Regions from separate parts of the Vibrio sp. 11986-1-5 genome, predicted to be linked through region 2. Evidence: predicted binding sites of a transcription regulator. Region 2 holds the regulator's gene; each other region holds the start of a gene.
The links. The regulator CRP, encoded in region 2, controls carbon source genes, mostly activating them, when cyclic AMP is high. The targets are predictions, from matches to a motif close to TGTGANNNNNNTCACA.
Positions count from the first base shown of each region.

Region 1 (7,968 bases), on a different contig from region 2:
TTTTTACCAGTTACCGCGGTTATCTCCGCAGCAAGTAAGCACAGAATAATACCATCTTTATCTGTTGACCAAGCGGTCCCATCTTGACGCAAGAACGACGCACCGGCGCTCTCTTCTCCACCAAAACCAAAATGGCCGCTGTATAGCCCATCCACGAACCACTTAAAACCAACAGGTACTTCACACAATTCACGTCCTAAATCAGCCACGACTTTATCGATCATGGCACTCGAAACCAGCGTTTTCCCCACCGCGACTTCTGATTTCCACGCAGAGCGATGTCGATAGAGGTAATCGATACAAACGGCTAGGAAATGGTTAGGATTCATTAAACCCTGTGGGGTAACAATACCATGACGATCATAATCAGGGTCATTACCAAACGCTAAATCGTATTGGTCTTTCAGTGCTAATAAGCCAGCCATCGCATAGGGAGATGAGCAATCCATACGCACTACGCCGTCTTTATCCAGTGACATAAACTGGAACGTAGGATCAATCGCTTCACTAACTAACGTTAAATCTAAATCGTACGTTTGAGCAATTTGTCGCCAATAATCAATTCCGCTGCCACCTAATGGGTCGACCCCCATCTTCAGTTTGGCTTTCTGAATCGCGGCCATATCGACAACATTCACTAAGTCGTCAACATAAGGTTTCACTAAATCAATCTGCTTCAATAAAGGTGACTGTTTCGCTTCAACAATAGCCACGCGTTTCACCCCGCGCAAACCATCGGCAATTAGCTGATTAGCTCGGTTTTCAATCGCTTTGGTAAGCTCACCTTCCGCGGGTCCACCATGGGTAGGATTGTATTTGATACCGCCATCTTGAGGTGGATTGTGTGATGGAGTAATAACAATACCATCCGCTTTATCAGCATGTTGTTGGTTATAGGTCAAGATGGCATGAGAGATACCCGGCGTTGGCGTATAACCATTATCCTGTTGAATAATGACTTCCACCTGATTGGCAATGAGCACTTCGAGCACACTACTTAAGGCAGGTTCAGATAAAGCATGCGTATCTTTACCGACAAAAATAGGCCCGGTTGTATCCAATTCTGTACGTAGATCAACGATCGCTTGCGCGATAGCTAAAATATGATGTTCATTGAACGTGAATTTATCAGCCGACCCTCTATGGCCGGAAGTACCAAATTCAACCTTATGCTGCGGATTACTCGCATCGGGTTGAAACAGGTAGTAATGAGAAACTAAAGCCGGAATATTATGTAAATCTTGTTGTTGTGCTTTTTGTCCTGCACGAGGGTGCATAGCCATAATGACATCCTTTTAAAAATAATAATCAATAAAAAACCTCATAATACGCATTTTTATATGCCCAGTATGAGGTTCTAGTCAGACTTTTAACGGCTGATCGTGTCACTTCAGATAGATAGGGTGACTTTTTCAATGATATCTGCTGGAAAATTCATTTTCAGCATCACTTGCTCGACCATTTGCTGTTTACGGCTGGTGTTGTTATTGGTAATTACCCATAACGGCGTATTTGGAATCGCTTTTGGTTTTGTCGTTTGGCCGTTCGCCAGTAAGGTCGCTTCGTTATCAGCAAAGTAAACTCGCTTGCGTCCCTTAACGATCATGGCATCTGAGAAGCTCGCTGGATCGATACGATAGAGTGTGGATAGAACTAACATAAAACGATCAACGGCTTTTTTCAGTGCAGAAAATTCATCTGAAATCAGTAACTCGCGCATCGCCTTAACACTATCAACTTTTGTCTCTTGAGCCGCATCTTTACTGACCACTAACCCTTTAGGAGCAGTGATAGCCGGTGTAGCCGCAAGACTCTGACTATCAACCTTCAATAAGCGACGTAAAATATCGGAAGCGCTCTCACCAATGTGTAGGGTTTGACTGGCAATATAACGGTATAGATCTTCATCAACCTCAATTGTTTTCATTCGCTTTTCACAATCTCTATGTTTAAACTCTGGGGGATTATAGCGAGATCTTTACCGATACTCTACGTTAAACCCATTACTAATAAGATAAAATGTCAGCACTGCTTAATTACAAACTCGAAGGTGAGGGTCACACCGTCGTTCTGATCCATGGTTTATTTGGTAATTTAGACAATTTAGGGCTACTCGCAAGAGATCTGAAACACGATCATCAAGTGCTGAGTATTGACCTACGTAACCATGGACAATCGTTTCACTCTTCAGAACATAACTACGCCCTAATGGCGCGAGATGTCGATCAACTGCTTACCAAATTGTCGATAACTCAAGCCACCGTTATTGGTCATTCAATGGGCGGTAAAGTTGCGATGAAATTAGCCGATCTAGCACCAGAAACGGTTCAACAGTTGGTGATATTAGACATGGCCCCCGTCGCCTATACCGTACATCGTCACCAACAAGTACTTGATGGGCTCGATGCGGTGTTAGAACAAAAACCGTCCTCTCGTAGTGAAGTGATGACCTTGTTAGCTCAGCATATCGATGAGGAAGGCGTCCGCCAATTTTTAGGGAAATCACTGGTCAACCAAGATAGTGTTATGACTTGGCGATTTAACGTACCAGCCATTAAGGCTAACTATTGGAATATTCTTGGCTGGGAACCAATTGCCAGTAACTCAACCCCGACATTATTTATTAAAGGGGCCGATTCAAATTACTTAATGGCAGAACATCAACCCGCCATCCAGCAACAATTTAGCCGAGCAAAAGCACACGTTATCGCTAATACTGGCCACTGGTTACATGCTGAAAAACCAGCAGAAGTACTCCGTGCGATTCGTAAATTTATCCTCTAAATCGCTTAATCCATAACAAGTTAAGGGAAATTTGAAAGTCAATAGGTGGATTAACTTTAACAAATAACAGTGGTATAGTTCGCGCAAGCAGATTGATTTAAAGGTAAAGACTTTATGGCAAGTGTAGGTATCTTTTTTGGTAGCGATACAGGTAACACCGAAGCTATTGCAAAAATGATTCAAAAACAACTCGGTAAACAACTGGTTCACGTACAAGATATCGCGAAAAGTAGTAAAGAAGATATTGATAACTTTGATCTTTTATTGCTTGGTATTCCCACTTGGTACTATGGTGAAGCGCAGTGTGATTGGGATGACTTTTTCCCAGAACTAGAAGCGATTGATTTTTCAACTAAACTCGTGGCTATTTTTGGTTGTGGTGACCAAGAAGACTACGCTGAGTATTTCTGTGATGCTATGGGTACGGTTAGAGATATCATTCAAGCCAAAGGTGCAACGATTGTTGGCCATTGGCCGACGGAAGGTTATGAGTTTGAAGCCTCTAAAGCCCTAGTTGATGACAGCCACTTTGTCGGTTTATGTATTGACGAAGACCGTCAACCTGAACTTACTGAGCAGCGAGTGACCGCTTGGGTTCAACAAGTATATGAAGAAATGTGCTTAGCTGAGCTAGAAGACTAAAAAGAACCGCCCTAATTTGGGCGGTTCTTTTTAACACAAACTCTTTATGAATGATTGGATCTATTTACCACAATAGCTGGCCTAAAAACGGCGCAATCAGTACCGTCACCATCCCAGCTATCATCATCACGACACTCGATACCACGCCTTCTGCATTACCCATTTGATACGCTTTCGCAGTCCCTGCACCATGGGCAGAAGCCCCTAAACTCGCACCACGCCCAAATCGAGAACGAATCGATAAGAAGGTTAATAGACTTTCACCCACGGCCATGCCAATAACTCCAGTGAGAACGACAAACAGTGCCGTTAAGTCACTTTCACCACCAATGGCGCGCGTTGCTTCCACAGCAAAAGGCGTCGTTATTGAGCGCATCGCCAAGCTACGCTGCAGTAACTCTGGTAATTCAAACCAGCGAGCCAGCAAGACCGTACTGCTTACAGCAACAATCACTGACACAACCACACCAACCGACAATGACAACCAATGACGACGAATTAAGACTCGATTATCGTACACAGGAATCGCAAAGGCGACGGTGGCCGGTCCAAGTAGCCATAATAACCAACGAGACTCTTCCATATAGGATGGATAAGGAATATCCATACCAATAACAATCAGTACCAAAAGGAGTGGAGCTAATAATAAAGGCATTAAAAAAATCGTTCGCTTACGCTGATAAAGCATTTTACAGACGTAATACAGAGCTAAAGTCAGTACCAAACACGTCATACCGAGTAATGAAATCGAGTGCAACATTATTAGGCTCCCGCTAACTTATTACTTTTTCGACGCGCTAATTTAAGCTCGAGACGGTACAATCTATCGACTACCCACGCGGTAATCGCAATCACTAAAACCGTACTCAGTACTAACACTAAAATAATTCTCCCCCCCTGCTCTCGAACCAGCGGCTGATAATTAACCACAGCAACTACTGCTGGAACAAAAAACAGTAACATTTCCGCTAAAAGCCAAGCAGCCCCTCGTCGTAGCCATTCAACGTTGACTATTTTACTGAAGACCAAAGCAAGCAATAACAGCATCCCCGTTAGATTGGCAGGGAGCGGTAAATGAAAATAATCAACCAAGCGATCTGCTATTAACCATATCAGGCCTAACGCGGCAATTTGCCCAACGGTCAGCAAAACGGTTCTGAGTTTTTTCATGGCATCATTCGCTCATAATGTGAAATTAATCACATTATAGAGAGCGTTAAAATTTTCATAAAATGAATTTTTATTATAAAAATTATGCCAATATAGAATAAATCCACCATCAGAGCCTCAGTTATGGATATCAAAGCCCTACGTTATTTTGTGGAACTCATCAATCAACAAAGTTTTACTCGTGCATCAGAGAAGCTTTTTGTTACCCAACCAACGATCAGTAAAATGATCCGTAGTCTTGAGCAAGAAATTGGTCAACCATTACTCCATCGCCAAGGTCATCGCTTTTGGTTAACCGATGCCGGACACATTGTATATTTACGAGCACAAGAAATTTTGGCTCACTTTACTCAACTAGAAGCCGAACTGATCGATCTAAATCAACTCCAAGGGGGGCAACTGCGTTTAGGTATTCCCCCGATGGTTGGCCATCTTTATGCAGGGTTGATCCGGCAATACCGGCAAATCTATCCAGCGGTGGAAATGACGATAGTCGAGTATGGCGGAAGGAAAATAGAACAAGCCGTACTTGATGGAGAGTTGGATGTCGCTATTACTATGTTATCGCGTCATGCAGAACAACATCTCAGCACCTTAGTACTAGACAGTTACCCAATTTACGCAGTATTACCGCAAACCATGCCTTGGTCTGCCATGGCAAAGATCGATTGGTCATCACTCAAAGAAGAACCTTTTTATCTTTATACAGAAGACTTTACCTTAAGCGATTATGTTGATCAGCAATGTCTAACACACGGATTTACACCACAAATTGCGGCGCGAAGTAGCCAATGGGATTTTCTCGTTGCGCTTGTAAAAAGTGGCATCGGAGTCGCCTTTTTACCCGAGCCACTCTGTTTAAGAATCCAAAATGAAGGGGTACTGATTAAACCACTAACCCCAAGTATTGACTGGACATTGAGTGCTATCTGGCATAGTGAACGTTACCTTTCTCGCACCGCAGAAGCTTGGATACAACTTTGTCGCACTCATCCATCGTCTCGATGAACGCGATTACGCAGCATTATCTGTTTGATAATCTCCGTCTTGACGGTACTTAGGTTTTTTACGGACATACAGTTTGCGATGTACTTCAGACACAACTTCACCTTGTTTATCTTTGACATGAATAATAAACTCAGGAAAACATTTATCACCATTCGCCGTCGCAACCAATATCGCGTCCAGTTGAGCTTGAGAAATCAAAAACTCAGCGTATAAATCGCTGTGCCCAGGTTTAATAAAGTTAATGCTCGCCTCTTTATCCCAAACATAATATTGACGACCTAAAATTCCCATCAGCATCAATGAATATACAGGATCCGTTAAAGAGAAGATGCTGCCACCATATTGGGAACGATTGGCATTTTTGTTCCACCAACGAAGCTTTAAACGTAATCTAGCCTCGCGGAAGTCTTCACTGATTGACTCGATTTTTATCCCAGATCCCCAAAAAGGTGGCCAACTATTTAATGCCCACTTCACAATATTGGGTTTATACAACTTCTCAAGTGTTTTATTCATGCTATCCGTGCCTTAGACTCTATCTCATCTTCACTGATCGTGATGCTCGATGAGCATCTAACTCAATGAAGCTACACACAAGTTAATGTTGCATAATTGTAACTGGTCAGATCAGATTTCTCCGTGATGAAACTCGATTTTGTGGTAATTACAGTAACCCTTTGAAGTTCGTGGTTTATTGTTTTAATCGAGTGGCCTATAATGTGGAACAACATTGACCTCTGTTTACGACTGCAGATCATCAACGGGAAAGTATATGTCAGACAATAACCAAGCGCTAAAGGATGCCGGTCTTAAAGTAACCCTTCCACGGCTAAAGATTTTAGAAGTATTACAGCAGCCTGAGTGCCAACATATTAGTGCTGAGGAGCTGTACAAGAAGCTGATTGATCTCGGTGAAGAGATCGGCCTTGCCACCGTTTATCGCGTGTTAAATCAATTTGATGACGCTGGTATCGTGACTCGCCATCATTTTGAAGGTGGAAAATCAGTTTTCGAACTCTCAACCCAGCACCATCACGACCATCTTGTTTGTCTTGATTGTGGTGAAGTGATTGAGTTTTCTGACGACGTTATCGAACAGCGTCAAAAAGAGATCGCTGCACGTTACAATGTTCAGCTGACTAATCATAGTTTATATCTTTATGGTAAATGCGCTGATGGGGGTTGTAAAAATAACCCTTCAGCCCATAAGGCTCGATAAGATAAATAAAAAAACCACCGCAAGGTGGTTTTTTTGTTCGCCAGTCATGGACGAAGATATTGATAGCGTACGAGGCTATTTTGTCAATTACAAATAATCTCGGATCAACACTTCCGCAATTTGTACCGCGTTGGTTGCAGCCCCTTTGCGAACATTATCTGCCACCACCCACAAATTGATTCCGCTATGATGACTAATATCATTACGGACGCGTCCAACTAATACCGTATCTTTACCACCGGAATCACGGACTTGAGTTGGGAAATCTTGTCCTTGAAAAACCTCAATTCCTTCTGTTTGTTCCAAGAGGCTGATGACTTGCTCAGCATCAATTGGGCTACGAGTCTCAATATGCAACGCTTCTGCATGACCATAGAACACTGGAACTCGGACACACGTTGGGTTAACCATTATGGCAGGATCATTGAAGATTTTTTGTGTTTCCCACACCATCTTCATCTCTTCCTTGGTGTAACCATTATCCATAAATTGATCGATTTGTGGGATACAGTTAAAAGCAATTTGTTGACTAAACGTACCTGCATCAACAGGAAGCCCATTCAATAGCTTCGCCGTTTGCGCTGCTAGTTCATCGATTCCTGCCTTACCTGCTCCAGATACGGACTGATAAGTGGTCACATTAATTCGTTCAATGCCAACCGCATCATAAATCGGTTTTAAGGCGACCAACATTTGGATGGTGGAACAATTAGGGTTAGCAATAATATTGCGATTACGAAACTCGGCAATCGCCTGTGGATTCACCTCTGGAACCACTAATGGAACATCGTAGTCATAACGAAATTGAGAGGTATTATCAATGACAATCACCCCTGCATCAGCGGCAATCGGCGCCCAATGGGCAGACAGCTCGCCACCGGCTGAGAACAACGCAATATGAACCGATGACCAATCAAATTCTTCAACGTTTTGTACTCGTATGGTTTTCCCATTAAAGCGATAGGTCTTGCCTTCGCTGCGCTCGCTCGCGAGTAAAAACAGTTCACCGACAGGAAATTTGCGCTCTTGCAATACTTCCAGCATGGTTTCCCCAACCGCGCCCGTTGCACCGAAAATCGCAACATTAAATTCTTGGCTCATTTGTAACCTCTATTGTAAATCCGAGTTGCGCCAGTGGCTCTAAT
Region 1 is NZ_CAWNVW010000011.1:189,555-197,522, reverse strand. Features, by position in the region: gene pgm (phosphoglucomutase (alpha-D-glucose-1,6-bisphosphate-dependent)) at 1-1,283, opposite strand, end outside; gene seqA (replication initiation negative regulator SeqA) at 1,391-1,927, opposite strand; gene AACS00_RS03905 (alpha/beta fold hydrolase) at 2,020-2,784, shown strand; gene fldA (flavodoxin FldA) at 2,899-3,426, shown strand; gene AACS00_RS03895 (LrgB family protein) at 3,491-4,186, opposite strand; gene AACS00_RS03890 (CidA/LrgA family protein) at 4,189-4,596, opposite strand; gene AACS00_RS03885 (LysR family transcriptional regulator) at 4,720-5,604, shown strand; gene AACS00_RS03880 (DUF4442 domain-containing protein) at 5,611-6,120, opposite strand; gene fcrX (ferric iron uptake transcriptional regulator FcrX) at 6,377-6,823, shown strand; gene AACS00_RS03870 (aspartate-semialdehyde dehydrogenase) at 6,911-7,924, opposite strand; gene AACS00_RS03865 (4-phosphoerythronate dehydrogenase) at 7,908-7,968, opposite strand, start outside.
Region 1: the regulator CRP is predicted to act here: its motif matches at 4,615-4,630, upstream of AACS00_RS03890 (CidA/LrgA family protein).

Region 2 (7,968 bases):
GACTAAGCGATAGCTAAGCCTCCCCTCACCCAGCGAATCCTAACGATGAAGAGCCACATAGGAAGACGCGCAATGGATCGGTATAATCATCGACATTTATACCGATTCCTCCTACTATTCGCGACGACATACACGGCTAACTAGACTCGACTTTTTATGATTATCTTCTCTGACATTCAATTACTCCGTGGCGGAAAACCGCTGCTTGATAAAGCCTCAGCCACTATTCATCCCGGCGATAAAGTCGGTTTGGTCGGCAAAAATGGCTGCGGTAAATCAACGCTATTTGCATTAATGAAAGAGGAGCTATCGATTGATGCCGGCTCATTTAATCAACCGGCTCATTGGGAATTGGCCTGGGTTGCCCAAGAAACGCCCGCTTTAGAGCGACAAGCTTTAGAGTACGTGATTGATGGTGATCGAGAATATCGTCGCTTAGAACAACAACTCCGTGAAGCCGAGCAACAAGATAATGGCACCCGTGTCGCCGAATTACATGGTCATATTGAAACCATTGGTGGTTACAGTATTCAAGCGCGTGCAGCCGAACTTCTGGATGGTTTAGGCTTTAGTCAGCAACAAATGAGTTGGAATTTGACCCAATTTTCTGGTGGTTGGCGTATGCGCCTTAACCTTGCCCAAGCGCTGATTTGTCGCTCTGATTTGCTGCTGCTTGATGAACCAACCAACCACCTCGATTTAGATGCGGTCATGTGGCTCGAGCGTTGGCTACAAACCTATCCTGGTACGTTATTACTGATCTCTCACGATCGCGATTTTCTTGATCCGATCGTCAATCGGATTATCCATATTGAAAATCAGCAGCTCAATGAATACACCGGTAACTACTCATCGTTTGAAGTACAACGCGCGCAAAAGCTAATGCAGCAACAAGCGCAATATCAAAAACAGCAAAAGCAGATGGCACACATGCAAAGCTATATTGATCGCTTTCGCTATAAAGCCTCAAAAGCGCGCCAAGCACAAAGCCGAATTAAAGCACTGGAAAAAATGGAGCAAGTTTTACCAGCGCAATTTGATAACCCCTTTAGCTTTGAGTTTCGTCAACCCGCAGCCTTGCCTAATCCGATTTTAATGATGGATAACGTGGCCGCCGGATATGACGATCGACTGATCCTCGAAAAGATTCGTCTTAACTTAGTCCCGGGTAGCCGAATTGGTTTGCTAGGACGTAATGGCGCGGGTAAATCAACATTAATCAAACTGCTCTCCAGTGAACTGAAACCGCAAAGTGGCGATCTCACTTACTCTCAAGGCGTGAAAATCGGCTACTTTGCCCAGCATCAGTTGGAAACATTACATCCACAAGAAACGCCGTTACAGCACATGATGCAGATTGCTCCTGATAAAACCGAACTTGAGCTGCGCAATTATTTAGGCAGTTTTGGTTTTCAGGGGGAAAAAGCGCTAGAAAAAGTGGCCCCTTTCTCCGGTGGCGAGAAAGCCCGTTTAGTACTAGCACTGATTGTCTGGCAAAAACCTAATCTATTGTTGTTGGACGAACCGACCAACCATTTAGATTTAGACATGCGCCAAGCTTTGACCTTTGCCTTACAAAGCTTTGAGGGAGCGATGGTGATCGTCAGTCATGACCGCTATCTACTACGCGCAACCACTGACGAGCTGTATTTAGTGCATGATCAGCAAGTCGCTCCTTTTGATGGTGACTTAACCGATTACTACAAATGGCTAACCGATCAACAGAAAATTGCGCGTAAAGAAGCCCAAGCCACTCAACCCGTCAAAGACAGCGCCAACAGTGCTGCAGCGAAAAAAGAACAAAAACGCCGCGAAGCCGATTTTCGTAAACAGACCGCGCCAATTCGCAAAAAATTGACACAGTTAGAAGAGAAAATGGATAAGTTGAATGCGATTCTCGCTCAAGCCGAGTTAACCCTTTCTGAGTCCAGTTTGTATGACGCGGAAAATAAAGCCCAATTAACCGAAGTGATTGCTAATCAGGCCACAGCAAAAAGTGCCCTTGAGCAAGTAGAAAGTGATTGGATGGCCGAGCAAGAACATCTTGAGCAACTGGAACAGGAATTTCATCAATCATGATACCAACACACGCGCATTCATCATTAACGTTAGAAGGCTTATGGCAATTTAGCCTTGACTATTATGCGGTTAATGAAGTGAAAGAAGCGTGCTTGTGTCTGCAAAACCAGTTTCAGGGGAATGTTAATTTACTCTTGCTGCTCAAATGGTTAGACGAACAACAACTCAGCATTAACGATTCAGAATGGCCACGCTTATTGGCGTGTTTAAATCATTCAGAAAGCTTAGTTCACTCTTTTCGTGAGTTGCGCCGTAAACTAAAGTCTCACCTATCAGAAACACTATACCGTGAAGCGCTACAGTTTGAATTACGGTTAGAAAAACAGCAGCAAGCAGAGCTGATCGCCTGCGTACAGGGGTTCCGATTATCCCCGACCAAAGACCTAGCGTTGACTGAGCGCTACTGTCGACAACTTGGCGCTGAGCATTTGATCTCTCTGTTCTCTACCTCGGTAAAACCAACATGATGATCATAAAGAATTGAGGTTTTTTATGTCGCCGTTTACTGCCGCGAATGGATTAACCAACCCACATTTACAAACTCTGCTACCGCGCTTAATTCGTCGAGCGGCTTGCTTTACGCCGGTTTGGCAAACTTTAACCACGCCAGATAACGATTTTCTTGATTTAGCATGGAGTGAGCCAGCTACCCCCGGTGTCGATAAGCCCATTTTTGTCTTATTTCACGGTTTAGAAGGCAGTTTTTATAGCCCTTATGCGAATGGTTTAATGGATGCGTTTGCTCGACATGGTTGGCTATCGGTGATGATGCATTTTCGAGGCTGCAGCGGAAAACCCAACCGCTTAGCTCGAGCTTACCATTCGGGTGAAACAGAAGACGCGCGTTTCGTACTTGAATACCTACGAGCACAATTCCCTCAGCGCACCATTATTGCGACTGGAGTCTCTTTAGGCGGTAATATGCTGGTCAACTATTTGGCGCGCTATCGGGATGATCCTATTGTCGATGCAGCCACCATCATTTCCGCACCACTGGATTTAGCAGCGTGTTCGCAACGTATTGAACAGGGCTTTTCAAAAATTTATCGCCGTTATTTACTCTCATCATTAAAAAATAATGCGTTAAAAAAAGCGCCATTGCTGCAAGATGAGCTAGGTTTAACCACGCAATGCATTCGTCAAGTAAGCAAGCTCTACCAATTTGATGATTTGATCACCGCACCGCTACACGGTTTTAAAGATGCTCAAGAATACTATCAACAATGCTCAGGCCTGATGAAATTAGGCGCGATTACTATCCCTACGCTGATCATTCATGCTGCCGATGATCCGTTTATGACTGAAGCAGTGATCCCGCGCGGCCCTTTAAACCCAGAGATTAACTACCAATTATTTGAACACGGTGGCCATGTTGGTTTTTTAACTGGCAGCTTAGGTCAACCTAGGTTCTGGCTTGAGCAGGCTTTGCCGAGTTACTACGTTGATTGGCGACAGAGATAAAAATTAGCGTCCTATTGCAGCGAAACATCGTAAAACAGAGATTATCAGTTCATAAAATCATGAGGTATTTATGATCGTTCCTTGGCAACATATCGCCAGTGACACTCTAGACAATTTAATTCGTGAGTTTGTCTTACGCGAAGGCACTGACTACGGTGAAAGTGAAATCAGCTTACAAGACAAAATCGATCAAGTCATCGCTCAACTGCGCAGTGGGCAAGCGATGATCGTCTATTCTGAGTTACACGAAACGATCGATATCAAAAGTACCGCACGCTGACGGCAAAAATCGGCGTTTTCTGCTGCGTTTTTTCCATGATATAGTGAAACCAGCCATGGGCTTTGCCCCTCAAGGATCAACAGACAAGGTATGTCATGTCAGCAAAACATCCCATTATTGCGGTCACCGGTTCATCAGGCGCTGGTACAACGACCACATCAGAAGCTTTCCGTAAAATGTTCAATATGATGAACATTAAACCCGCTTGGGTGGAAGGTGATAGCTTCCACCGCTTCACTCGTCCAGAAATGGATATTGAAATTCGTAAAGCAAGAGAACAAGGTCGACATATTAGCTACTTCGGTCCGCAAGCGAATGACTTCCCTGCTCTGCAAGATTTTTTCCGCCAATATGGCAAAACGGGCGCAGGACAAATCCGTCGTTATCTGCATACCTTTGACGAGGCCGTCCCCTATAATCAGATGCCCGGCACCTTCACACCTTGGCAGCAACTGCCTGATGATACCAATGTCTTATTTTATGAAGGCTTACATGGCGGTGTGGTCGACGGTGACATTAATGTCGCGCAACATGTCGATTTTTTAATTGGCATGGTTCCAATTGTCAATTTGGAATGGATCCAAAAATACGTGCGCGATACTCGTGATCGCGGCCATTCTCGTGAAGCAGTCATGGATTCTATCGTTCGCTCAATGGACGATTATCTGAATTACATTACCCCTCAGTTTTCGCGTACTCACATTAACTTTCAACGAGTGCCTACGGTCGACACCTCAAATCCTCTCAATGCGAAAGGCATCCCGAGTTTAGATGAAAGCTTTGTGGTGATCCGTTTACGCGGGATAAAGAATGTCGATTATCCCTATTTACTGGCAATGATTGATGGCTCGTTTATGTCGCGTCACAACACGATTGTGGTTCCTGGCGGCAAAATGGGCTTTGCTATGGAACTTATCGTGCAACCCTTACTCCAGCAATTAATTGAATCCGGAAAAATTGGTTGAGATTGCCTTATCTTGACCTGATGAGTAAGAAATTCGCATAATCGGTCAGGCTACGGTCTTATTAACACGATTACTTTTCATACCGTGATCATGTGCACGTTTTTGCGTAAAATATCCATGGTTTGATACGATTAAAATCAAGAAATCGCGTTCGAAAAAGGATACTATTCCTTACCGAACACAAGATAGCTTGCAGCCATTAGGAAGTCCTCTTATTCTAGTTAATCCATTAAGGCTTCGCTAAAATATACGGACAGCAGCGAGCGTACCCTGCAGAGGAAGTGAGATATTATGGTTCTAGGTAAACCTCAAACCGACCCAACACTAGAGTGGTTCCTTTCACATTGTCATATTCATAAGTACCCTTCAAAAAGCACGCTGATCCATGCGGGCGAAAAAGCGGAAACCTTGTACTACATTGTTAAAGGTTCTGTTGCGGTACTGATTAAAGACGAAGAAGGTAAAGAGATGATTCTTTCTTACCTTAACCAAGGTGATTTCATCGGCGAGCTTGGTCTGTTCGAAGAAGATCAAGAGCGTACCGCTTGGGTTCGAGCTAAATCCCCTTGTGAAGTCGCGGAAATTTCTTTTAAGAAGTTCCGTCAATTGATTCAAGTTAACCCCGATATCCTGATGCGTCTATCAGGGCAAATGGCTCGTCGCCTACAAGTGACCAGCCAAAAAGTCGGTGATTTGGCGTTCCTTGATGTGACTGGTCGTATTGCACAAACTCTACTAAACCTAGCAAAACAACCCGATGCAATGACTCACCCTGATGGGATGCAAATCAAAATCACTCGTCAAGAAATTGGTCAAATCGTTGGTTGTTCTCGTGAAACCGTTGGTCGGATTCTGAAAATGCTTGAAGAGCAAAATCTGATATCCGCACACGGTAAAACCATCGTGGTCTACGGCACTCGTTAACCTCTGGTTTAACATGCTTAAAGCCTGAATAAGCTACTTTAGTTCACCTAAAGTAGCTTTTTTGTTGTTCATTGTTGGCTACCCATTCCGTTTTTTACTAACGAAGATCGGTGCTTTCAAAGATTTTATCTGCTGAAGCTGCCACAAAGCCGCTATACAATTGACCGTTCGCCATTGGATAACGTTTAGCGAACTCATAAAAACCACCGGGGATCACTTCAACACCGTCGTTAAACGAGACTGGCACCTTATCAGCCATGGTCGAGGACTGTTCTAGTAACACTTCTGGTGTGCCCTTCACTTCACCGCCATTTTCATTGATAGTAAAGCCCGCCTGACGCAGATGATCATTGACCGCTTTCACTTCATTAAATGCCTTGAGCTGATTAACACTCACCGTAAAGTGATTGGCACCATAACCATGGGCGGCTAACCACGCCGCATACTCGCTTTCTTTGGCTAAGATTTGATAATCCACAAACGAGAGATCCCATAGACGGCCAGCATAAAGAAAGTCGACATCATCAAGGCGAGTCGTCTCGACTTGAGCCACTAACTTAGCCACGATCGATTGTAACTCTGCTGAGCACTCTTCGACCTTTAATTCACTAATAAATACCTTAGGTTGCTTAGGATCAGGATGCTCATAATGCTTCGCCACCAGCTTTTTGCTTTCAAACAGATAATCACCACAAGCAACGTAGCCTAAGGCCAGAAACGGCTTGGCCAAAGTCTCTATACCCAGTGGTGCTATATTAAAGGTTCGTAAAGCAATGTGGTCATTGATCAGTGCTTCGTCTTCCTGGAGCAAATGATGGACTTTTTCTGCCGCAGGGCAAAGACGCTGAATATAGTCATTCCATAAACATTGAAAAAGCGCACTTGGCGTCATGACGCCTCCTTGTCAGTGGGTGGATAACGCCTCTCGCGATAGAGACGTTATAGGTTAAACATTATCGACACGCTTTAGCTGTGTTGACGATTTAAGGCAAAACAACCCCTGGTGATAGTGTCGCGGGTAATTCTGTCGTTTGCCCTTCCATCGACGCCATTGGGTAAGCACAGTAATCCGCGGCGTAAAACGCGCTGGGACGCAAGTTACCTGACGCACCCGGCCCACCAAAGGGAGCATCGCCACTGGCTCCGGTAAGTTGACGGTTACGGTTAACGATGCCAGCGCGAATATGATCAATAAAATATCGCCACTCTTGATCGTCGGTCGACACTAACCCTGCTGATAGACCAAAGCGCGTATTATTAGCCAGCGCTACAGCTTGAGGCAGTGTTTGATAACGAATGACTTGCAATAATGGGCCGAAATATTCTTCATCAGGTAAATCATTAATCGCAGTGACATCAATAATCCCTGGTGTGACGAACGCCGCTTGTTGAGCCTTCGCTGTTAATAAACATTTTCCGCCTAACGCTTGTAAATTCGCTTGTGCCGTCAAAATAAACTCAGCGGCGGCACGTGAAATCTGTGGCCCCATAAAGGGGGCAGGATCAGCAAAAGGCTGATCAATGCGCAGCCGCTCGGTCGCTTTTAGCAGTTTATCGAGCAGCTGATCGCCTTTTTCCCCTTCAGGTAAATAAAGGCGACGAGCACAAGTACAGCGTTGTCCTGCACTAATAAACGCTGACTGAATAATGGTGTATACCGCCGCATCAATATCGCCATAATGCTCAGAAATCACCATCGGATTATTGCCGCCCATCTCCAGTGCTAACATTTTATCGGGTTGACCGGCAAACTGACGATGTAAGAGGTGACCAGTATTGGCACTACCAGTAAAGAGCAAGCCATCAATATTTTTTGATTGCGCGAGCGCAATGCCCGTTTCTTTCGCACCTTGCACTAGGTTAAGCACACCATCGGGCAATCCCGCCGCTTGCCACAATTGCATCGCTAGCTCACCAGTCCATGGGGTTTGCTCAGAAGGTTTAAACACCACTGTATTACCAGCCAGTAAAGCAGGAACAATGTGTCCATTGGGCAAATGAGCAGGAAAATTATACGGACCAAATACCGCCATTACGCCAAGAGGACGATGCCGCAATACAATCGTATTGCCTGCCACCTCACGTTGCTGCTGCCCAGTACGCTCATGATAAGCACGAATAGAAATCGCAATTTTACCAGCCATCGCCGCCGCTTCGGTGCGCGTTTCCCATAGCGGTTTGCCGGTTTCTTTGGCAATCACTTCTGCAATTTTTTCACTGTTGGCTTTGACCTGCTCAGCAAACGCCAACACTATTTGT
Region 2 is NZ_CAWNVW010000051.1:94,952-102,919, forward strand. Features, by position in the region: gene AACS00_RS13460 (ABC transporter ATP-binding protein) at 157-2,079, shown strand; gene AACS00_RS13465 (TIGR02444 family protein) at 2,076-2,546, shown strand; gene AACS00_RS13470 (hydrolase) at 2,572-3,540, shown strand; gene AACS00_RS13475 (YheU family protein) at 3,611-3,820, shown strand; gene AACS00_RS13480 (phosphoribulokinase) at 3,916-4,785, shown strand; gene crp (cAMP-activated global transcriptional regulator CRP) at 5,077-5,709, shown strand; gene AACS00_RS13490 (DUF1338 domain-containing protein) at 5,807-6,601, opposite strand; gene astD (succinylglutamate-semialdehyde dehydrogenase) at 6,693-7,968, opposite strand, start outside.

Region 3 (7,968 bases), on a different contig from region 2:
AAACGATTACTTCTCTGAGCAAAAATAAAGGCAGTGATATTGGTTGCTTAACATGTTGGCTGATTTAGCGGCGGTTCACTAACTAAGTCTTACCAGCCGCCAAGTTTAATTCTGCTTTTAGTCGACAAAAGTTAAATCGATGATTTGCGGTTTCGCTTTGCCTTGCCAATACAAGCTGGCACAAATCCGCTCGGCGAGCGCATAATATTGTTGACTATGTTCACTGTCAGGACGAGCAATCACTGTCGGTTTGCCAGCGTCAATATCTTCCCTGAGTGTGACATGCAACGGAATTTGCGCCAGCAATGATAAACCATATTCCGTGGCTAACGTTTGCGCACCACCAACACCAAAAATCGCTTCTTTTTCACCACAATGACGACAAATGTGATAACTCATATTCTCAATTAATCCCACCACGGGCACGTCAACTTTAGCAAACATTGCCGCCCCTTTTCGTGCATCAGCCAAGGCGAGATCTTGTGGTGTGGTGACAATGACCGCGCCTGTCACCGGAATTTGCTGAGATAACGTTAATTGAATATCGCCGGTACCCGGAGGCATATCCACCACCAAATAGTCCAACTCAGGCCACTCAGTTTCATTAACAAGTTGGGCTAATGCTTTTGATGCCATTGGACCGCGCCAGATCGCTGCGTCCGCTTTATCGACTAAATAACCTATCGAATGGGTATAGATACCGTGCGCTTTCACTGGCTGCATCCATTTATTATCACGCACACTTGGCTTGGCATCTTGAGTGCCAAACATCATCGGCACCGAAGGGCCATAAATATCCGCATCCAATAAACCAACTTTGGCACCACTGCCCGCTATCGCGAGCGCCAAGTTAGCGGCTGTGGTTGATTTACCCACCCCACCTTTCGCCGACGTGACGGCAATAATATTTTTCACGCCTTTAACACCATGTGGAACTTTGGTGATCAAGGCCTTAGGAGTAACATTGACTGAATAATCAAAAGCGGCAACGGCTTTCGTTTGCTGCTGATTAGTTATCCAAGCTTGCAGCTCTTGGCGCAGAGCGTGAGCAGCAAATGGGATATGAATTGCAAATTGCCCAGATGCCGTTACTTGAACCACGCCCGGAGAATGCGCCCAATCACTAATTAAATTGGGGTGAGAAAACTGATTGAGCCAAGAACAAAAATCGTGTTTGGACGTAAATGTGAGCATAAGCCCTCCTTTTTTGTTCATGCTACCACTCAATCTGCCCACACTGAACCCCAAAAAAGTTAAGGCCTTATCATGACTCACGCCTTGGCGTGAGTAGCTTCATCAGGTAGTATTGAAGGCTATTTTCAATACCTATCAAACATAGCGAATAATTAAGTATGGCAACTGAACCAAGAAACGTTTCTCCAAGGAAACTGCTGGTAACTTGTGCCCTTCCGTACGCTAACGGTTCCATCCACTTAGGTCATATGCTTGAGCATATCCAAGCGGATATTTGGGTGCGCTACCAACGCCTACGCGGCAATATTGTAAATTTCATCTGTGCTGACGACGCTCATGGCACACCAATCATGCTTAAAGCGCAGCAGATGGGTATTACACCTGAAGAAATGATTGCCGCGGTTAGCGAAGAGCACCAGCAAGATTTCGCCGGGTTTGATATTAGTTTTGATAACTATCACAGCACCCACAGTGAAGAAAACCGTGAGTTGGCTTCGCATATTTATCTTGAACTGAAAAAAAATGGCTTTATTTCTAGTCGCACCATTTCTCAGTTATTCGATCCTGAAAAACAGATGTTCTTACCGGATCGCTTCGTCAAAGGCACCTGCCCAAAATGTAAGTCAGAAGATCAATATGGCGACAACTGCGATGCTTGCGGCGAAACTTACAGCCCGACGGAACTGATCAATCCTAAATCTGCGGTCTCAGGTGCAACCCCTGTGATGAAAGATTCTGAACACTTCTTTTTTGACTTGCCACAGTTTGAAAGCATGCTTAAAGAATGGACTCGTTCTGGCTCGCTGCAAACCGAAACCGCCAATAAAATGCAAGAGTGGTTTGAAGGTGGCTTGCAGCAATGGGATATATCCCGAGATGCCCCTTACTTTGGCTTTGAAATCCCCGGTGAAACCAACAAATTCTTTTATGTGTGGCTCGATGCGCCGATTGGTTACATGGGATCATTCAAAAATCTTTGCAGCAAGCGCAATGATTTAGACTTTGATGAATACTGGCGTAAAGACAGTCAAACCGAGCTTTATCACTTTATCGGCAAAGACATTGTTTACTTCCATAGCCTATTTTGGCCAGCGATGCTTGAAGGCAGTGGTTTCCGTAAACCAACCAATGTTTTTGTGCATGGCTATGTCACGGTTAATGGCGCGAAAATGTCGAAATCAAAAGGGACGTTTGTCAAAGCGAGTACTTACTTAAAACATTTAGACCCTGAGTGCTTACGTTACTACTACGCGGCAAAACTGAACAACCGTATTGATGATCTCGATCTAAACCTTGAAGACTTCACGCAGCGCGTCAATGCTGATGTGGTCAACAAGATTGTTAACCTAGCTTCACGCAATGCTGGCTTTATCAGTAAACGTTTTGATAATCAGTTATCTACAACCTTTACAGAGCCTGAATTGTACGCCGAATTTACCGCGGCCGCTGAACGTATTGCTGACCTTTACGAAACTCGTGAATTTGGTCGCGCAATTCGTGAGATCACCGCACTAGCAGATAAAGCTAACCAATATGTGGATGAAAAAGCGCCTTGGGTTGTCGCTAAGCAAGAAGGCCAAGACCAAGCGCTGCAAGATATTTGTACTGTCGGTATTAACCTATTCCGCGTATTAATGACTTACCTCAAGCCTGTAATGCCAGCGTTAGCTGAGCGGACGGAAGCGTTCTTAAATCAAGAACTGACTTGGGATGGTATTCAAACACCACTGACGGCTCATAGCATAACGCCATTTAAGGCGCTGTTTAATCGTATTGACCCTCAGCATGTTGAAGCGATGATTGAAACCTCAAAACAAGAAGCAGCACTGGAAAAAGCCGCGATAGAAAACGCTCAACCCGTTAGTCAAGCAACAGAGTTAAGCAAAGATCCCATCGCTGCAGAAATCGAATTTGACGATTTTGCTAAAGTTGATTTACGGATTGCCAAAATTCTCTCTTGTGAAGCGGTGCCAAAGGCCGATAAGTTACTAAAATTCCAGTTGGATATTGGTGGTGAGACACGCCAAGTTTTCTCTGGAATAAAAGCCGCTTACTCACCTGAAGAGCTGGTCGGTAAATACACCGTGATGGTGGCTAACCTAAAACCACGCAAGATGAAGTTTGGTATGTCAGAAGGCATGATCCTCGCGGCAGGCCCTGGCGGTGACCAGTTGTGGATTCTTGAGCCTCATGAAGGTGCTCAAGCTGGTATGCGGGTGATGTAACCCCTTACTAACGTGATTGGTGATAGCCCTCTCAAATGAGAGGGCTTTTTTATTGCTCTTGTTCACACTTTTAGCACAAGTTGCACCCTTTTGGTGCACAAATACCAGCAAGAAAAATGTAACCAATTGATTTTTAAGATATAAAAAACTGGCATTAAGCATGCAATATCTAACTCCGGGGAATACTCAACCTAGGTGACGTCGTGATATCTGCTCATCAATAGTGATGACCATTCGGTTAACGCGTACAGCAACCTACATTGAGAAAGGAATCTCTGTTCTGAGCAAGCCACACATACAAGGAGTGGATTATGTTTGTCTTTATTTCCATGCTTATCTCTATCGCGATTCTTGGCGGATTATTTTTCTTTGCCAAACAGAAAGAATCCAACCTACAACGTAAATATCAACTCTTAGTTGATTTACGCGAGTTACTTTATCTTTGTCGTCAACATCGTCAAGCTACCCATCATGAGCTGATGTTTGGTCAAGATCGTCAACAAGAGATTCATTCTCTTCAATCCACTATCGATCAGACTTTAAATCATTTGATTGCCCATGCTCATTTTGATAACAAACCTCTGTATCGTATTTTCCAAGCTAAGTTAACCGCCATTCGCCATGAATGGCCTGACTATAGTGTGGCAAGAAACCAAGTCGCTCACGGCAAAGCGATTCGTCATTGTCTATTTTTAATTGATGAAATCGTCCTTGCTTGGTTAGCTGAATCGCATCGAGACGACCTGAGTGATGAATATCATATGAATTGGCAACAAGTCATCGATAGCATGGATTCACTGACTCAGTTACGTTTGTGTATTGAAGAAATGGGGAGTCAAGAGGGACGGCTTCGTCTTCGTCATTACAGTGAGCTCATGCGACGAAAACTGAGTCAACTCGCGCTGATCAGTCCTTTATCGATAGCCTCACCAGCCTGCTCCGAAGCCATGCACCAACTGAGTGAGATCCATGATAATCCGCATTTAGAGCTCGATGCGAAGCAGTTTTATCAACTGACTTCTGAATTATCGCTAACGATCGCTCAAGTGTACGACCAAATGCTGTCCGAAGTGACTGAAAGCCTATACTTACCGTTACCACAACTCGCGCTGGCTTAAAACTCTGCACCGAGACCTAACATTCAAATAGCAAAAGCGCCACGATTGTGGCGCTTTTTAATACTAACTCAATCAATGATAGCGATTATTTAAGCATCTTACGCGCTGCTTCAACCACCACTTTAATTGAACGAGCTTCGGTCTCTTTTAAGGTGGCGTGATCTGGGATCTCTTTTTGAGTACGGTTAATAATAACGCCCGCTACACAGCCTGCTTTTAAACCAGAGCTAGCACACATGGTTAATAGCGTCGCAGATTCCATCTCAAAGTTCAGCACGCCCATCTCTTGCCACTCTTTCATTGAACCTTGAAAACGGCTAACAACACGACCGGTGAATGTGTCATAACGCTCTTGACCTGGGTAGAACGTATCACTTGATGCCGTTACCCCCATGTGAACGGTAGCGCCGCTCTCTTCTGCGGCTTCTTTCATCGCGGTTGCTACTGCAAAATCCGGTACCGCAGGGAACTCCATCGGTGCAAAGTGTAGGCTAGCGCCATCAAGACGTACTGAGCCAGTGGTAACAATCATGTCGCCGACGTTGACGTGTGGTTGAATTGCACCAGTGGTACCAACACGTAAGAAAGAGCGCACACCTAATTGAGCGAGCTCTTCTACCGCAATCGACGTTGATGGACCACCGATACCCGTTGAACAAACCACAACGGATTGACCATCTAACTCAGCGCGATAGAGCGTGTACTCACGATGACTAGCAAGAAAAACAGGATTTTCCATTAATTCAGCGATTTTTTGTACACGTGCAGGATCACCTGGGATAATCGCCAACGTAGCACCATTTAGATCGGCTTGGGTCACTCCTAGGTGAAAGACAGCTTGAGACATAAGTTACTCCTTGATTGCGGCTTGTTCAGCTCATCATTAATTTCGGGTACCACGTGACTCTATCCCAGTCCACAACAACATTTAGTGACAAACATCACAACTACGCTAGCAATAAAAACCAACATTTCAAAGAAAAACGGTTTGCATCACAAAAATGAGCAATTCAAATGCAACTCCACACTATTCGCTCGTGATTCAACTCAAATGACTTTAATCCCTATGGCTCACTCTAATCCGCTACTGATGGCTTAAAGCGTAGTAAACGCAAAGCATTTAGAGTAACCAACGCCGTCGCACCACTATCAGCCAATACTGCCATCCATAATCCCGTGATACCAAGTAAACTGGTCACCAACAAAATGGCTTTTAAACCTAAGGCTACTGTCACATTTTGCCGAATATTATTCAGTGTAGCGCGAGATAATTCGACCATTCCTGCCAACTCAATGAGTCGATTATGGGTTAATGCTGCGTCCGCCGTCTCTAACGCCACATCGGTACCGCTGCCCATCGCAATACCGATACTGGCCTGCTTCATCGCAGGAGCATCATTAATGCCATCCCCCACCATTGCAACCGGTTGAAGCTGTGATAATTGCTCGACCACTTGCACTTTATCCTCAGGCAATAAACTGGCTTGAAAATCCATACCGAGCTTATCGGCGATAGCTGCGGCACTGCGTGGGTTATCCCCAGTCAACATGATGCTGTTAATGCCGATTTTTTTCAGTTGTGCAATCGCGGCTTGCGCCTCATCACGTAATGTATCTTGCCAAGCAATAACGCCTATCGGTTGCTTATTTTGCAAAGCAACAGCGACCGTTTTCCCTTGCGCTTCGAGTTGCTCAATCGATTCAGTGACAGCGGCACTAACCACCACATCGAGCTGAGTTGGCGACAACAGTGAATAGCGTTGACCAGCAACCAAGCCTGTGATACCGCGCCCGGATAAGGCTTGTTGCTCAGATGCTGAGGGGATAACATAACCTTGAGCTTGCACTTTATCTACTAACGAAGTGGCTAAAGGATGGCTAGAGCCTTGCTCAATAGCCGCTACTGCAGCTAACCATTGAGATGACGGCAGCTCCGTTAAGCTGATCATATCCGTTACCTGTGGCTTTCCTTGCGTTAGCGTTCCGGTTTTATCAAACACCATCATGGTCACTCGGCCAAGCTGCTCAAGTGCCGCTCCCCCTTTGATTAAAGCACCGCGTCTTGCTGCCGCCGCTAAGCCAGAGGTAATCGCCGCAGGGGTTGAAATCACTAACGCACACGGACAAGCAATGAGTAATAACGCCAGTCCACGGTAGGTCCAGGTTTCCCATGGCTGAGCAAACATTAATGGTGGAATGAGCACAACCAATAAAGCAATCAGCATCATCAGCGGGGTATACCAACGGCTAAATCGATCTAAAAACCGCTCCAAAGGCGCTTTACGAGATTCAGCTTGCTCAATAAGGTGTAAAATACGGTCAATGGCATTTTGTCCCGGTAATGAAGTGATCTGCACTTGGATCAAACGATCAACCACTACAGAGCCCGCAGCGAGCGTGTCACCAACTTGCTTTTCAACCGGAATCGATTCTCCGGTTAATGCACTTTCATCAATGCTCGCCGCTTGATCCATCAACTGCCCATCAGCAGGTAAACGCCCGCCAGGAGCAACCTCAACGTGATCACCAGGTTGCAGATCTTGCACATCAACTAACACGCGCTGGCCGTGTTCTATTTTCGTCGCTTGATCAGGCACCAGCGCCATCAGCGCTTGAACTCCTGAACGCGCTCGTGCAGCCGCAATGCCTTCTAAGCGCTCGCCAACCAAAAACAGTAATAACACCATCGCCGCTTCTGCCGTCTCACCAAGATACAAAGCGCCCAGTGCGGCGACAGTCATTAACGTTTCAATCGCAAACGGCGTACCTGACTTTGCCAATTGCCAAGCTTTACGCCCAATCGGAACCAAGCCTAACAAACAGGTTAGTGTAAATATCCACTGCGCTAACTCGCTCGACCACTGAGTCATTAGAGCAGCGACTAGCATCGCTGAACTGATCAAAACCAGACGTCGATTGTCTGCTTGTGTTAACCACGTTCGAGGGGATGAGTGAGAAGATGCGACTTTAGAGGTCGAGTGCTGGATCTGAAAACCAGCACGACTAACGGCTTGTTCAACCGCCGCAACCGTTGCTTGCTGATTAAACTGCACCACCAACTTTTCTGTCGCAAACAGAACCTGGGCAGTGACAATATCTGGAATTTTCTGTAACGCCGTTTCTATTTTCCGCGCACACGATGGGCAATCCATCCCCACCACTTGCCAACTGCGTTGGAACTTAGCAACCGAGTCATGCAAATTGTCCGCAGCACTGCGCGTGTTTTTATCTTCAGTTGGTTGAGCGCAGCAAGCAACCTCAGGTTGCACTTGATGGGTGGTTGACGCTGCAGAACAACAAGACGCCTGACTATGAGTGGCATGAGAACCATGAGTGACACCGCACCCTGAATGCTTAACAGACATCAATCAATCTCCTAATTTGATGATGTGTTGAGCTTACACCTTGGAGCTAACTCCAAGGTCAAGTGT
Region 3 is NZ_CAWNVW010000011.1:303,669-311,636, reverse strand. Features, by position in the region: gene apbC (iron-sulfur cluster carrier protein ApbC) at 118-1,194, opposite strand; gene metG (methionine--tRNA ligase) at 1,353-3,419, shown strand; gene AACS00_RS04415 (hypothetical protein) at 3,731-4,537, shown strand; gene udp (uridine phosphorylase) at 4,623-5,384, opposite strand; gene AACS00_RS04405 (zinc/cadmium/mercury/lead-transporting ATPase) at 5,614-7,902, opposite strand.
Region 3: the regulator CRP is predicted to act here: its motif matches at 5,574-5,589, upstream of udp (uridine phosphorylase).